DNA from 2 places in the Antricoccus suffuscus genome. Region 2 is predicted to be linked to the other one. Evidence: riboswitches for the same ligand, from Rfam matches in the RefSeq annotation. Region 2 holds a riboswitch; the other holds the start of a gene.
What was found. Region 2 has a riboswitch for cobalamin ahead of metE (5-methyltetrahydropteroyltriglutamate--homocysteine S-methyltransferase). Riboswitches for the same ligand answer to the same signal wherever they lie in the genome.

Region 1 (7,601 bases), on a different contig from region 2:
AACGCCGAGATGATGGGCGATAAGTACGCCGGCGGCGTCGGCGGGCAGGTCGACTTCACGCAGGCCGCGATGTCCTCAGAACGCGGCCGGTCGGTGATTGCGTTTCCCGCCACCGCCGCCAAAGGCAAACTGTCGCGGATCGTCTCGCGCATCGCGACCGGCATCGTCACGACGCCGCGCTCCAACGCTGACTTGTTTGTCACCGAGTACGGCGTCGCCGACCTGCGGGCCGCGACGATCGAACAGCGGATCGAGCGGCTGGTCGCGATCGCGCACCCCGATCACCGTGACGCGCTGCTTCGCGGCGTCTCCTGACCGCTGTCGACGCTTCGTCACACCCGCAACGCGTCGTCCGACAAGAAAGCGGTAGCTGCCTAACGGCTCGAGGCCGTTCTAGAGGCCGGCGTACCAGTCGGCGATCGCCGCCCCGATCTCATCTGGGGAGTCTTCCTGGATGAAGTGGTTGCCGGCGACGGTGACTTCGCGCTGGTTGGGCCAGGTGCGGGCGAACTCCCGCTGCGGCCCGGTCAGGATCGACCCGGGGTCGGCGTTCACAAAGAGCTTGGGTACCTCGCTCGACGCGAGCCAAGAGCTGTAGTCGCCCACGATCGCGCACACGTCGGATGGCTCGCCTTCGATCGGGATTTCCCGCGGCCACGTCAGCGTCGGTCGGCGATCCTCGCCCGGATTCACATACGGCGCCCGGTAGACGTCCATCTCGGCATCGGTGAGTGTCCGCAGGACCGAGGCAGGCAGCACCCGCTCGACGAACATGTTTTTCTCGATGATCAGCTTCTCGCCCGCGTCGGAGCGGAATCCTTGGAAGATGCCGCGGGCGGCCTCTGGCCAGTCTGCCCAGGTGACCTCGCGGACGATCGCCTCCATATAGGCGATTCCCTTGACCGCGTCGCGATGACGGTTAGCCCAGTCAAACCCGAGCGCCGAGCCCCAGTCGTGGATGACCAGAGTGACGCGTTCGGTCACGCCGAGCTGCTCGAGTAGGGCATCGAGGTAACGGCGATGGTCGACGAAACGATAACTGCCCGGCGCCGAGTCCGGGAGCTTGTCCGAGTCGCCCATGCCGATCAGGTCCGGCGCGATGCACCGGCCCTGTGACTGCAGATGCGGGATGACGTTGCGCCAGAGGTACGACGAGGTCGGGTTGCCATGCAGAAACACGATCGGGTCGCCGGTACCGGCTTCGGCGTACGCCATCCGTTGTCCCAGTACGTCGGCGTACTTCTTCTCGAGTGGCTTGTCAGACAGCGGCATGCGAGTACCTTTCGTCAGTTGCGTCGATCCCCCTTGACCGTGCATACCCGACTCTAGCGCCCCGCAAGCACCCCTTGTCGACCGCTTCTTCTGGCTTGATCGTCGGCAAAAGCAGCCCTGGCGACGACTCGGGATCGGCGTACGTCCGGCCGACCCCAGGAACTCGTCGCGCGCTTGCTGACCGGTCTCCGGGTAGAGTACCCAGCGGCAAAGCCTGCGAGGTGCTCCTAACGGAGAGAATCGGGAAGCCGGTGAGACTCCGGCACAGGGCCCGCTGCGGTGACCCGGAGTCATCGATCTCGCGCTTGCGCAGCCACTGAGTCCGATTCGGACTTGGGAAGGCGATCGACTGACGTTGACGGGAAGTCCGAAGACCGGCCTCGCTCCACCGCCGCGCGCATCGCTTCGCTGCGATCACGCGGATAACTGTCGGGAGCCACATGCCATCATCCGATCTTTACGACCTCATCTATCGGCGCCGCGACGTGCGTAGCGAATTCAACGGTGAGCCGATTCAGCCCGACGCCTTAGAGCGCGTCCTTGCGGCCGCTCATGCGGCGCCCAGCGTCGGGCACAGCCAGCCGTGGGACTTCATCCTCGTAAGGGATCGGCAGATGAGAAGACAGTTCCAGCAACACGTCGAGTCCGAACGCGAAGTGTTCGACCAAAGCCTCGATCCCTCTCGGCGAGAGACGTTCTCGCGCATCAAAGTCGAGGGGATTATGGAGTCGACCCTCGGGATCGTCGTGACCTACGATGCCGACCGCGGCGGGCCGCACGTCCTCGGGCGCCACGCGATCGCCGATGCCGGCCTGTACTCGGTCTGCCTATGCATCCAGAATCTCTGGCTGGCCGCAACCGCCGAGTCTCTCGGGATCGGATGGGTCTCCTTCTATCGCGAGAGCTTCTTGCAGGAGCTGCTGGGAATACCCACCTCAGTCCGGCCGGTTGCCTGGCTGTGCGTCGGCCCGGTGTCGCGAGTCCAGGAAAAACCCGATCTTGAACGGCTGGGCTGGCGGCAGAAACGACCCTTACATGACGCGATCCACGCTGACCGGTATCAACCAGGTCGCGATTGACATCTAGGTGCAACTAAACGTCGCGTCTGGGCATATGGCGTCGGCGAAACCCGACATGATCGGCGCGTGCAGGCGACGTTCAAGCTCCGATCCGGGGGTTACGCTGTGAAAAGCGATGGATGTCCATCGGGCCTGTCTGCGGACTGATGGCTCCCACCCCTTCACTCGTGGGAGGAGGACGCGGTGAACATAGTTGTCGGGTACGACGAGCACCCTGCCAGCGGCGCCGCGCTTGACTTCGCCGCGGCGCTCGCCGTCCGGCTCGACGCAGAGCTCAACATCGTTCATGTGCTTAGTATCGACGACTACCCGATCGATCCGGATGGTCTGGACTGGGAGGCCTGCGCAGAGCGTGAAGTTTCGGCCGAGCGAGAGAGCGCGCGGGAGGTACTTGGTGCGCACGGCCTAACTAAATGGACGTACGACGTGCGACGGGGTAGCCCGGTGCGGCTGCTGGTGGACGCATGCGAAAAGCGTGATGCGCTGATGATCATCGTCGGCAAGCCAGAGCAAGGACTTGGCGCCATGCTTAATCACTTGGTCACCGGATCGATTTCGCGAGGGATCCTGCATCGTGCGCACCGGCCGGTTGTGGTCGTCCCGGAGAACGGCGTCGATCACGGTGCTGCGGCCGGTCGAGCGTTGAGGTGATGTCAGAAGGGCGTGCGTTACGCCGGCGGGCCAATTGCGGATCGACGCTAGATGATGAACGCGGTGCGCGGGTCGGTGAGTAGTGCGGCGACATCGGCGAGGAAGTGGGAGCCGAGTTCGCCGTCAATGATCCGGTGATCGAACGACAGCCCGAGCGTGGTCACCTGCCGCGCCTTGACCTTGCCCTTGTGCACCCACGGCTGTTCACGGATCGTGCCGAACGCGAGGATCGCCGCCTCGCCGGGGTTGATGATCGGCGTACCCATGTCGACGCCGAAGACTCCGACGTTGGTGATGGTAAACGATCCGCCGGACAGGTCGGCCGCAGTGGATCCGCCGTCGCGAGCGGTGGCTGTCAGCGTGGCAATCGCATCGGCGAGTTCCCGGAGCGACAATCGGTCGGCGTCCTTGATGTTGGGCACGAGTAGCCCTCGAGGCGTGGCCGCGGCGATGCCGAGATTGGCGTAGTGCTTGACGACAATCTCCTGCGCAGGCTCGTCCCACGCGGAGTTGACCATCGGGTACTTCCGCAGCCCCATCAGCACCGCCTTTGCCACGAAGACCAGCGGGCTCAACTTCACGCCGGAGTACGTCGGATCCGCAGCGAGCTTCTTGCGCAGCTTCATCATGGGCGTGACGTCGATCGTGATCCACTCGGTGACATGCGGCGCGGTAAACGCGCTGCTCACCATCGCCTGCGCGGTAGCCTTGCGGATGCCTTTCACCGGAATGCGTTCCTCGCGGCCGGTCGGCGTCGCGGCCGCGGGAGCGGCGTGGATCGTCGCAGCAGCAGGCGAGGACGCCGCGGCGGCGGACATCGCCAGGTAGTTGTCAACGTCCGCGCGAGTCACGACATTGCCCGGTCCGGTAGGCGTGCAGGCGGCTAGGTCGACGCCGGAATCCTTGGCATACTTGCGAACCGGTGGCTTTGCCCGGGGGCGCGCCGGCACGTCTGAGGCGCCGGACGCGGTGTTGATGTCGGTGGGAGCGGTCTGATCGACGGCGGCGTCGATCGGCGGGGGGTCGGTGCTGACCGCTCCGTGTGAGTCCGGATGTGCGGGAGCGTCGAGGGTCGGCGGCACGGCCGGTGGCATGCCGGATATCGACGGCGGGGGGTCAAACGCCGAGTGTACGGCGGTTTTCGTCGCTCGTACCGCCTCGGCCACGCCCGGAGGCTTCCCATGACGCGCACGTCGTGCGGTGGAAGCAGTCTTTGGCCCGGGCCCGACCAGCATCCCTTCGGAGGCGTCCGGGGTCGCCGGCGCCGTACCGTCCGGGTCGGTGTCGATGGCGATGATCGGCGCTCCGACCTCGACCGTAGCGCCTTCGGGATAGTGCAGCACCGTGACGAGACCGGCGTACGGCGAGGGGAGTTCGACCGTGACCTTGGACGTCTCGACTTCGACGATGGGCTGGTTGAGCGTGACCGTGTCGCCGACAGCGACCATCCATTTGACGATCTCGCCCTCGGTAAGGCCCTCGCCGATGTCCGGCAGTTTGAATTCGCTGATCGTGGGCATGAGCGGCGCCTCCTAGAATCCGAAGGCGCGGTCGACGCCGTCTAGTACGCGGTCAAGGTCGGGCAGATAGTCCTCTTCGAATCGTGAGGGTGGGTACGGCGTATCGAAGCCGGTGACCCGTAGCACCGGTGCTTCCAAGTCATAAAAGCATTCTTCGGTGATTCGGGCGGCGAGTTCGGCTCCCATGCCGAGTGAGCCTTGCGCCTCGTGTACGACGATGACCCGACCGGTCTTGCGTGTCGAGGCGATAATCGGCGCCATGTCCAGCGGCGACAGCGTCCGCAGGTCGACCACTTCCAGTGAACGCCCCTCTTCCTTCGCGGCAGCGGCTGCGGTCACACAGGTTTTGACCATGGGTCCGTAACACAACAGCGTGGCATCGGTGCCTGAGTGTGCGACGGTCGCGCTGAAAAGATGTTGCGGCGCAGCGGAAAGCGGCGCCGACGTGTCGACCTCGGCCTTGTCGTGGTAGCGACGTTTTGGCTCGAAGAAGACAATGGGGTCGTCGCACGCGATTGCCTGCTGAATCATCCAGAACGCGTCTTGAGGGTTGGACGGCGACACGACCTTGAGACCGGGCGTGTGTGCAAAATAGGCCTCCGGCGACTCGCTGTGATGCTCGACGGCGCCGATGCCTCCGCCGTACGGGATCCTAATGACAATGGGCATCTTGACCTTGCCGCGGGTGCGTTGGTGCATCTTGGCGACCTGCGTGACGATCTGGTCGTACGCCGGAAATACGAAGCCATCGAACTGGATCTCGCAGACCGGCCGGTAGCCGCGGATGGCCAGACCCACCGCAGTGCCGATGATTCCGGACTCGGCCAGTGGCGTATCGATGACGCGATCCTCGCCGAAGTCCTTCTGTAAGCCGTCGGTCACGCGGAACACCCCGCCGAGCTTACCGATGTCCTCGCCCATCAGCAGTACCTTGGGGTCGTCCTCCATCGCCCTGCGAAGGCCGATGTTAAGCGCTCGGCCAAGCGTGATGTTCTCGCCCATGACCTATGCCTCCTCGCTGACGAACGATGCCTTGTAGTCGACAAAGTCCTTGCGCTGTTTGGTGAGCAGGTCGGTCTGTTCGGCGTACGCCCAGTCAAACATCTCTTCCAGCGCAGGCGGTTCCATTGCCAGGGTGCCGGCGCGCAGCCGAGTGGCGATCTCGTTGCCTTCGGCGTCGATCTCGTCGAAGAACGACTGGGTGACGTGGCCGTTGCGCACGAGGTAGGCCTTGACGCGTTCGATCGGGTCGCGCAGTGTCCACTCCTCGACCTCCGCCGCGAGCCGGTAGCGGGTCGGGTCGTCGTTGGAGGTGTGCGCGCTCATCCGGTAGGTGTAGGCCTCGACGAGCACCGGGCCGTTGCCCGTGCGGCATTCCTCGAGCGCATAGCGAGTCACCGCTAGGCACGCGAGTACGTCGTTGCCGTCGACCCGGATCCCGCGAAACCCGAATCCCTCCGCGCGGTGGTAAAGCGGCACCCTTGACTGCCGAGAGAAGGGCTCGCTGATGGCGTACTGGTTGTTCTGGCAGAAGAAGACGACCGGGGCGTCGTACGACGCGGCGAAGATGAACGCCTCGTTGACATCACCCTGCGAGCTCGCACCGTCACCGAAGTAGGCGATGACGGCGTCGTCGGCATGGTCCTTCTGCACGCCCATCGCGTAGCCGACCGCGTGCAGGGTCTGTGATCCGATCACGATCGTGTAGAGGTTGAACTTCTTCTCGATCGGATCCCACCCGCCGTAATTGAGACCGCGCCACGCTGCGGTGAGGTCAAGGGGGTCGATTCCGCGGCACCAGGCGACACCGGTCTCGCGGTACGTCGGAAACGCCATGTCGTTAGGGCTGAGTGCTCGTCCGCTACCGATTTGCGCGGCCTCTTGTCCGAGGCAGGACGCCCAGATGCCGAGTTCGCCTTGCCGCTGCAGCGCCATGGCCTCGACGTCGATTCGTCGCACGATCGCCAGGTCGCGGTAGAGGCCGCGGATCTCGTCGTCGGTGAAGGTCCACTCGAACTCGGGGTTGTCGACGCGCTGTCCCTCGGGCGTGAGCAGTTGCACCATGTCGGGCACCGGCTCCGGGGTTACGTAATGCAAAGACATGGGCTTTCACTCCTTAGCGCGACGGCCGCGGTAGCGACGATTCGCAAAGCGACTACGCACGGACGACCGTGATGGGGCCGTGCTGGCGTGACGCGACTCGGTGATGGTGATCACGGACTATCTCAGCATATGAGACAACGGAGTGCCAGCGCCACCGGTCGTGTCGCCGATACGCAGCTTGCCAAACTTGCACCGCGCCAATTCGGCCACCAGCGCACCACGTAATGTCGGTAGCGGCCCACTCGCGGCGGCTTGCATGCTCGCTGGGCCCCGCAAAACCTGCCGAAGGAGCGCCAATGCACGAGTCGGTTCCCACATCCAGCGCGATGCGCCGCTCGCTCGCTCGAGCCCGAGACGGGAAGTCGCTCGACGTAGGCGAAGCTGCCGTCCTGTTGGCCGCGCGCGGCGACGATCTCGAGCAGTTATGCGTGACGGCGTCCAGAGTTCGCGACCAGGGCCTCATCGACGCCGCACGCGAGGGCCTGATCACGTACAGCAAGAAAGTCTTCATACCGCTGACCCGGTTGTGCCGTGATCGTTGCCATTACTGCACGTTCGCGACGGTGCCCGGCCGGGTGCCGTCGGCGTACCTGAGCATTGACGAGGTCCTCGAGATTGCCCGCCAGGGCGCGGCGATGGGGTGCAAGGAGGCGCTTTTCACCCTTGGGGACCGTCCGGAGGACCGTTGGGAGCAGGCCCGCGCCTGGCTCGACGAGGCGGGCTACGACGACACGCTGTCGTATGTGCGGGCGTGCGCGATCGCGGTACTGGAGGAGACCGGTCTGCTGCCGCACCTCAACCCGGGTGTGATGACCTGGTCGGAGTTGCAGCGGCTCAAGCCCGTCGCACCGTCGATGGGCATGATGCTTGAGACCACCGCCCGGGTGCATGCGCACGACGGGAGCCCGGACAAAGATCCCGAGGTGCGACTGCGCGTGCTGGAGGATGCCGGCCGCCAGTCTGTTCCGTTCACGAC
Region 2 (7,601 bases):
AACGCGACCACGGCGAGCCGCAGCGATGCCGGCAGCCTGGCGGCGAGTTCTTCGGAGACTGGTCGGCCCGACCGATACGACACGCCGAACGAACCGCGCACCGCATTCCAAAGCCAATGGAAGTACTGCACGACGACTGGCTGTTCCAGCCCGAGCCTGTCAGTCAGATCCGAGATCTGGCCCGGCGTCGGCTCCGGTATCCCTTGTGCGATCAGGATCAGCCGTGCGGGGGACCCCGGAGCCAACGGGAGTAGCGACCAGATCAGCACGCTCGCGCCCAGGAGCGTGATCACGGCCTCCAGTACTCGGCGGCGTACCAGTCGCAGGACTCGCATCGGACGTGGTGGCTATTTGCCGGTCTGGCTCGTGATGTGGCGCCGGACGCTGGAGACCTTGTAGTCAACCCAGGCCGGGCCGACGACGACGGTGAAGTACTTGTAGGTGCCCGCCACGACGTACGCCTCGTCTGCGACAAGGATCTTCTGCGCGTCCTTCAGGAGCTGGTCGCGTTTCGAATCGTCGAACTCACCACGAAGCTGGTCGCCGATTTTGTCAATGGTGGGGTTGGTTATCCCCTGCGCGTTCGAGGACCCGCCGGTGACCCACCGGACGAGATACGGCTGGATCGGGTCCGCGGTTCCGGACAACGACCCGCTCAGTGCGACAGACGACTCCCACGCATTAGGGCCCTTCTTTACCGCTGCGGAGTCCTCTGCATTGTTGATCTCTAGGTCGAATCCGGCCTTCGCCACCTGGTCTTTCATCGCGATCGCGACGTCGACCGTTTCAGGTCCCTGGGCCTGCGTCACGAATCGGACGGTCAGCTTCTGGCCGTCCTTTTCCCGGATACCGTCCGACCCGACCGTCCATCCGGCATCGTCGAGTAGCGACTTCGCCTTCTTCAGATCGAACTTCTGATTCTTGAGTGCGAAGGGCATCTCGGTCGGATATAGACTCTCCGCGGCCTTGAACTGTCCGTTGCCGACGTCGTCCGCGATGCCCTTGTAGTCAATGGCCTCGGTGAATGCCTTTCGCACGTTGACGTCGGTGAAGATCCCGGCTTTGAGGTTCATCTCGACCAAGAGAGACTGAAGCGCCAGCTTTGAGGAGAGCACGGCTGCCTCGGGATCGCCCTGCAGCTCAAGCTTCGCCGAGGTCGAGGGGTAGAAGGCCATATCCGCCTCACCGCTTTTGACTCCGGCGATACGTGCCTGTTCGTCGGGTACGACCTTGACGGTGATGCCCTTCAGCGGCGGCTTGCCTTCCCAATGCTTAGCGAATGGTTTCAGTTGGAGGTTGTCCGGATCCCAGGCAGTAATCTCGTACGGGCCGGAGTAGGCGCCCTTTCCGACGATCTTGCTGGAGTCACCGCCGGCGGCATCCATGACGCTCACGTCGTAAATCTGTAGCGAGTTGTCCCGGGCGGCGAGCGCCGCCGGGACCATCGCATTCGGTGCGGGCGTGGTCAGGATGACCTTGTCACCCTCGGCGATCACGGTGGTCGCGGTGTCCAGGTAGACCTGGGCGGCCTTCGACTTCGCGATCTGCCGGGTGAGTGCGGCAGCAACAGCCTCGGCGTCTACCGGATTGCCGTTCTGAAAGGTCACGCCATCGCGCAAGGTGACTACCCATCGGGTGTCGCCGTCGCGGGATACATCCTTGGCAAGCCACGGCTTTATGCTGCCATCGTCCTCGACTTGAAGGAGATTCTCGGCGACACCCCAGTCGAAGAGCCAGTTCGTGCCTGTACCGGCCGGATCGAGTCCCGCGATCGTGTAGGAGTTGTAGATCGTAAGAGTGCCGTCGCCTTTGGCCCGGAGCTCTTTCGCCGCGCTGGCGGATCCCTGGTTGCCGTCGCTCGATGCGCCCGCGGAACATCCGGTGACAATCAGCGCAACGATGAGTGTGAGTGTAGCGATTATCGTGGGCGATCGACGTGGTCCGTTGGTGCGCTGGTTTGGCCGTCCGGCAGTAAACCGGGTGCGGTGAGCTGACACTCGCATGTTCATCCTCGTGACGTTGACCTGAATGGGTGCAGGTGTCCTGGCTCCCGGATCAACGCGCGCCTTCGGCCTTCCAACCCAGGGAGGTCGTGACCGTACGTGAAGGTTTGCTACTCGGTGACAGTTGCGGGACAGCCCCGGATTCGCACCGGTGTTCCCTGCGCGTTAGAAGGTAGCACTCGGGAGCGCACGGCAATGCGATCAGGCGGCGCGGTGCGGACCGTGCGTGTCGCTGCGACCGCGATCGGGGTAAGGTCGCGATGCAGCTGGTTTGCCTCGCCGCGTCGTGCGGTAAAGCAAAGTAATAGGGAACCCGGTGAGAGTCCGGGACTGCCCCGCAGCGGTAATTGGGAACGAACGCCGTCAGACAAGCACTGGGCCATCCGGCCTGGGAAGCGATGGCAAGTAGGTGATCGAGGCCCGATCGAGCCCATGAGTCCGAACACCTGCCAGTTGTGCGCCCGACAGCCGTCGGGTGCCGATAGTGACCTCGAGGGCGGGTCATGGCGGCTACGGGAAATCGAAGGTTGTCGCGTGTTCGACACGCATGACCGATGCCGTCGCCGGCCGGTATCTGCTCTCGCGGTCACGTAGGACTCGCGAAGGAGAGTTCGGTATGACCGATCAGGCGACGAGCCAACCACCGATCAGTCAATCGACTGTGTATGGATACCCGCGGCAAGGCGAAGACCGCGAGCTGAAGAGAGCCGTCGAAGGTTACTGGGCGGGCGGGACCGCCGAGGACCTCCAGTCCGTCGCGCGTCACTTGCGCCAGCAGCGACTGACCGTCCTACGCAACGCCGGCATCGATGAAGTGCCGGTCAATGACTTCTCGTTGTACGACCACGTGCTCGACATGGCCGTCATGTTGGGCGCGATTCCCGAGCGTCATCGGCAGGCCGTGCCGGTCACCGATACCCCGACCTCGAAGCTCGATCGGTACTTCGCGATGGCCCGCGGTACGGCGGATGTCGCACCGATGGAGATGACGAAGTGGTTTGACACCAACTACCACTATCTCGTGCCCGAGCTGCGCGAGTCGACCGAGTTCGAGCTCGATGCATCAAAGCCGCTGGAGGAGCTTGCAGAAGCCCGGGAGCTGGGGTTGCGCGCGCGTCCGGTGATCCTGGGGCCGATCAGTTTCCTGCTCTTGTCGAAGGCGGCATCCGGTGCGCGCCAGGGGTTCGAGCCCCTTTCACTCGTCGACCGCCTCGCGCCAAAGTACGGCGAGCTGCTGCAGTTGCTGCACGACGCAGGGGCCGGGTGGGTGCAGCTCGACGAGCCCGTGCTCGTGACGGATCAGTCGCCGCAGGTACTCGCACAGGTAAGAGACGTGTACGCCGCGCTCGCGGCGGAGCAGGCGCGCCCGAAAATCGTGGTGGCGTCGTACTTCGAGCGGCTCGGCGATGCACTCGACGTACTCGCCAAATCGCCGGTCGAGGGCCTGGCGATCGACTTCACCGGACCTGCGGCCCAGAACCTCACCGACTTGGCGGCGATCGGCGGCATTCCCGGCAAACGTCTGATCGCCGGCGTCATCGACGGGCGGAACGTCTGGCTCGCAGATCTGCAGACCGCCCTGTCGGCCCTCGTTACTCTGCTGGCGTTGGCGGATCGGGTAGACGTGAGTGCGTCGTGCTCGCTGCTGCACGTGCCGCTCGATGTCCGCCTCGAGCCGGATCTCGACCCGCAGGTTGCGGCGTGGCTGTCGTTTGCGCGCCAGAAGCTCGATGAGATCGTCACCCTTACCCGTGGAGTGAGTGGCAAGGCAGCGATTGCCGAAGAGCTTGAGTCCAACGGTGCGCTGCGGGTCATCCGCAGCACCTCGCCACTTGTGCGCGACGAAGCAGTCCGGGCGCGCGCCACGGCGGTCGGCGCCGACGACCTACGTCGTCATAGCCCATACGCACAGCGTGCGGAGCAGCAGCGCCGACGGCTTGGCTTACCGACGTTACCGACGACCACGATCGGTTCCTATCCGCAGACCGCGGACATACGCAAGGCGCGGGCAGGGCTGCGCAAGGGGACGGTCACGCCCGAGCAGTACGCCGAGACGATGCGCGAGGAGATTCGTAAGGTCATCGGGCTTCAAGAGGAGATCGGGCTGGATGTGCTTGTGCACGGCGAACCCGAGCGCAACGACATGGTCCAGTACTTCGCCGAACAGCTCAACGGCTATGTCGCCACAGTCAACGGCTGGGTGCAGTCTTACGGCAGTCGCTACGTGCGGCCGCCGATCATTCTCGGTGATGTCTCGCGGCGGCAGCCGATGACCGTCGAGTGGGGGAAGTACGCCCAGAGCCTGACGAGTCGACCGGTGAAAGGAATGTTGACCGGCCCGGTGACAATGCTCGCGTGGTCGTTCGTTCGCGACGACCAGCCGCAAAGCGAGACCGCCCGGCAGGTCGGCCTCGCCCTGCGCGAAGAGGTGCTCGATCTCGAAAGCGCGGGTATCGGAGTCATCCAAGTCGACGAACCCGCACTGCGCGAGACATTGCCGCTGCGCAAGGAGAGTCGCCCGTCGTACCTGCGTTGGGCTGTCGACTCCTTCTTGCTGGCGACTGCTGGCGTGCGTGATCAGACCCAGATCCACACGCACATGTGTTACGCCGACTTCGAGGATATTCTGGGCGCCATTGTCGAGCTCGACGCCGACGTGATCAGCCTCGAGGCCGCGCGCTCGCAGATGGAGATCGTCGATGAGCTCGCCAGCGCGCAGTACCCCAACGAGGTCGGCCCCGGAGTGTGGGACATCCACTCGCCGCGCGTCCCCTCGGCCGCCGAGCTCACGGAGCGTCTCGCCTCGGCGGTCGCGAAGTTCCCGAGCGACCGGCTCTGGGCGAACCCGGACTGCGGCCTGAAGACCCGCGGGTACGGCGAGGTGCGGGAGACCCTCGCCAACCTCGTCGCCGCTGCACAGAAGGTGCGTGCAGGAGGTCAGTAACCACTTGCGGGGGCGGCGTAAACCGCCTCCGCAACGGGCGGCCCGGCAAATGATCAGGGATGGCGTGCGATCGGCTAGACGCACAACCGCAACCTATTTCCGGGTGGAAGTCTCCGGTTCGGTTGTGCCCTTGGCGGGAGCGAGGTGCGCTCGTTCCCCGTCGTGGCTGAGGATAGCGAGGATTTCCACGGGGGCATCGTGTGCGCCGATCGCGTGCGGGATCATCGTGGAGAATTCGGCAGCATTACCTGCCTCGACGAGGATGAGCCGGTCACCTAACCGCAGTTCCGCCGTACCTGACAGCACGATGAACCAGTCGCGGCCCGGGTGCACCCCTAGCTCTTCGGTCGGCGGCGCGGGCGTCGTGATTCGCATCTTCGCTACGGACATCTCGAACGGGGTTCGTTCCCGGGCGAGTGTCCAGATGGTCGCTCCTCGCTGTTCGTTGCGCTGAGGGCGGATCACCACGTCATCGTCGTTCGGGGATTCAATGAGCTGGTCGAGCGTTGTGTCGAGGGCGCGGGCGATCGGAACAAGCTGATCGAGAGCGATCCGTCGCTGGCCGGTTTCAATGCGGCTCAAATTGGAGGGGCTCAGGAAGCTCCGCCGGGCGAGAGTGTCGAGCGACCATCCACGAGCAAGTCGCAGCGCGCGAATCCGGCTACGGACCAGCGCATCGATATTCGTGTCTGTAGAGGCGTCACAATCTTGCGTCATAGGCAAGATTGTATGCCTGAACGGCACGGGGTGCATAGAATCGGCCCATGAATTCTCACTCACACGACGACCACGGCCACCGCCACGACCAAGACCATGACCGTGACCGTGACCGCCCGCACGACCATGATCACGATGATTCGCTCGGTGAACTCCTCGACTTGGATGCTGAGGTGATGCGTCCGTACTTGCTCGACGTCATGACGTGGCTGCACGCTCGCGTGCCAAAGCGGAACTCACAGCGAATCCTCGACCTGGGTACGGGTACGGGCACCGGCACGATCGCGCTGGCAACCCGCTTCCCTGGCGCGGAGGTGGTTGCCATAGACAAGTCGACCGCGATGCTCGAGCGTGTGCGGGAACGGGTCACTGTCAGCGAGCTTGCCGGCCGGGTATCCACCGTGCAAATGGACCTCGACGGGTCATGGACCGATTTGGGATCGTACGACGTCGTCTGGGCTTCGGCGGCGCTTCACGAACTTTCCAGTCCCGATAGGACTTTCAGCAACATCTTGGAGGTGCTGAACCCAGGCGGTCTGCTCGTGGTGGTCGAGATGGATGGACCGCCGAGATTCCTTCAGGATGAGATCGGCGGTGGTCTCGAAGCGCGCATCCACGACGTGCTCCGTGAGGTCGAAACCGGCAGTGCTTATCGTCCCGAATGGACTAAGACCCTCGATCGCGCGGGATTCGCCCCCGTTGAGGTCGCGGCGTTCTCGGTTGACATGGCGATCGAGGGGGCCGAAACCGGCGGCAAGTACGCGCAGACGTATCTACGCCGGATCCAGCCGCACGTCGCTGCGCGATTATCGGCATCCGACCGGACCATGCTTGATGCTCTCGTTGCGGACGTCGGCTCATCGAGCCTTCGTCACCGCGAGGACCTGCGCCTGCGCGCCGGCCGTACGGCGTGGGCGGGGTACCGCCCCTGACGCATCCGCGACGGGCCCCGACTGCTCAGCCGGCCCGTCGCCGGGTGACTTCCTCGAGCCGCGTCAGCCGTTCCGCCGGTCTTTGGCGTGGGCACGTGGAGCATTTGTCCTTGTCGTCGACTTGGTAGAGCAGGCAACACGACCCGCGGCGTACGAACGTCTCGCGCAGCCGATTGCCGCCGACGCCGGCCAACTCGACTTCGGTGAAGCGCGGAACAGGTAGCGACCGCGGTAGGCGCGCGACCACCTCTTGCGCCGCCTCGGTCGCTTCGGTGACTCTTCCGGTCGCGCGGCCGGCCCAGAGATAGCGACCGGCGATTGCGTCGACCGCGACGGACCACAGTCGTCGCTCGCCCTTACCGGCGATGGCTGCGACCCGATCGATCGCCGCACCGAGTGCGTCCGCCAGTTCGGCGGTGCCATCGCCCTCGGCCAACCGCGTCGAGCGCGCGCCGGGTATCCGGCTATCGCCCTGATGGTGCAGCAGTACGTCGTCGAGACGAGCACTGAGCGCCGTACCGGTCAGAAATGAGCTGGCAATCATGGGAAGTGCGAGCCAGTTGCTCGCCGAGTACCACCAGAGAGTGCCGAGGATGAACGGATCGTCGATTCCCCAGATCAGTCCGCGCAGCCGGATCTGTTCGCGTAGCCAAGCGTCATCGAGGACGGCGGTCGCGCGGATCTCGGTCGACCCCGCGCCGCAGATCAAGCTCCCATGTTCGCTCTGGGGCAGGGCTGCCAACATCCTGCTCAGGATCTGTTCTGGAGTCGGCTGATCGGTCACGGCGTTCTTCCTGCTCGGTCGGGCTCGACCAGGCGACCGTCGTGGACGGTAAGCACGCGGCCGGCAATGGCTTCTAGAAGTCGTAGATCGTGACTGACCAGAACGATCGCCGTGCCGCGCGCGCTCACCTGACTGAGCACGTTGATGATCTCGGTGGCCGTGGTGGCATCGAGGCTTGCGGTCGGCTCGTCGGCGACGACCAACGCGGGACTGGCGACCAC

Region 1: another riboswitch for cobalamin. It lies ahead of bluB (5,6-dimethylbenzimidazole synthase); the one in region 2 lies ahead of metE (5-methyltetrahydropteroyltriglutamate--homocysteine S-methyltransferase).

What each region holds. Positions count from the first base shown of each region.
Region 1 is NZ_PVUE01000025.1:22,743-30,343, reverse strand. Features, by position in the region: gene CLV47_RS20055 (acetyl-CoA hydrolase/transferase family protein) at 1-315, shown strand, start outside; gene CLV47_RS20050 (haloalkane dehalogenase) at 394-1,272, opposite strand; cobalamin riboswitch at 1,475-1,669, shown strand; gene bluB (5,6-dimethylbenzimidazole synthase) at 1,713-2,351, shown strand; gene CLV47_RS20040 (universal stress protein) at 2,535-3,002, shown strand; gene CLV47_RS20035 (dihydrolipoamide acetyltransferase family protein) at 3,050-4,522, opposite strand; gene CLV47_RS20030 (alpha-ketoacid dehydrogenase subunit beta) at 4,535-5,524, opposite strand; gene pdhA (pyruvate dehydrogenase (acetyl-transferring) E1 component subunit alpha) at 5,528-6,625, opposite strand; gene CLV47_RS20020 (bifunctional FO biosynthesis protein CofGH) at 6,922-7,601, shown strand, end outside.
Region 2 is NZ_PVUE01000016.1:10,861-18,461, forward strand. Features, by position in the region: gene CLV47_RS16280 (ABC transporter permease) at 1-335, opposite strand, end outside; gene CLV47_RS16285 (ABC transporter substrate-binding protein) at 348-2,003, opposite strand; cobalamin riboswitch at 2,037-2,163, opposite strand; cobalamin riboswitch at 2,254-2,471, shown strand; gene metE (5-methyltetrahydropteroyltriglutamate--homocysteine S-methyltransferase) at 2,620-4,947, shown strand; gene CLV47_RS16295 (helix-turn-helix domain-containing protein) at 5,041-5,664, opposite strand; gene CLV47_RS16300 (class I SAM-dependent methyltransferase) at 5,712-6,596, shown strand; gene CLV47_RS16305 ((2Fe-2S)-binding protein) at 6,622-7,380, opposite strand; gene CLV47_RS16310 (ABC transporter ATP-binding protein) at 7,377-7,601, opposite strand, start outside.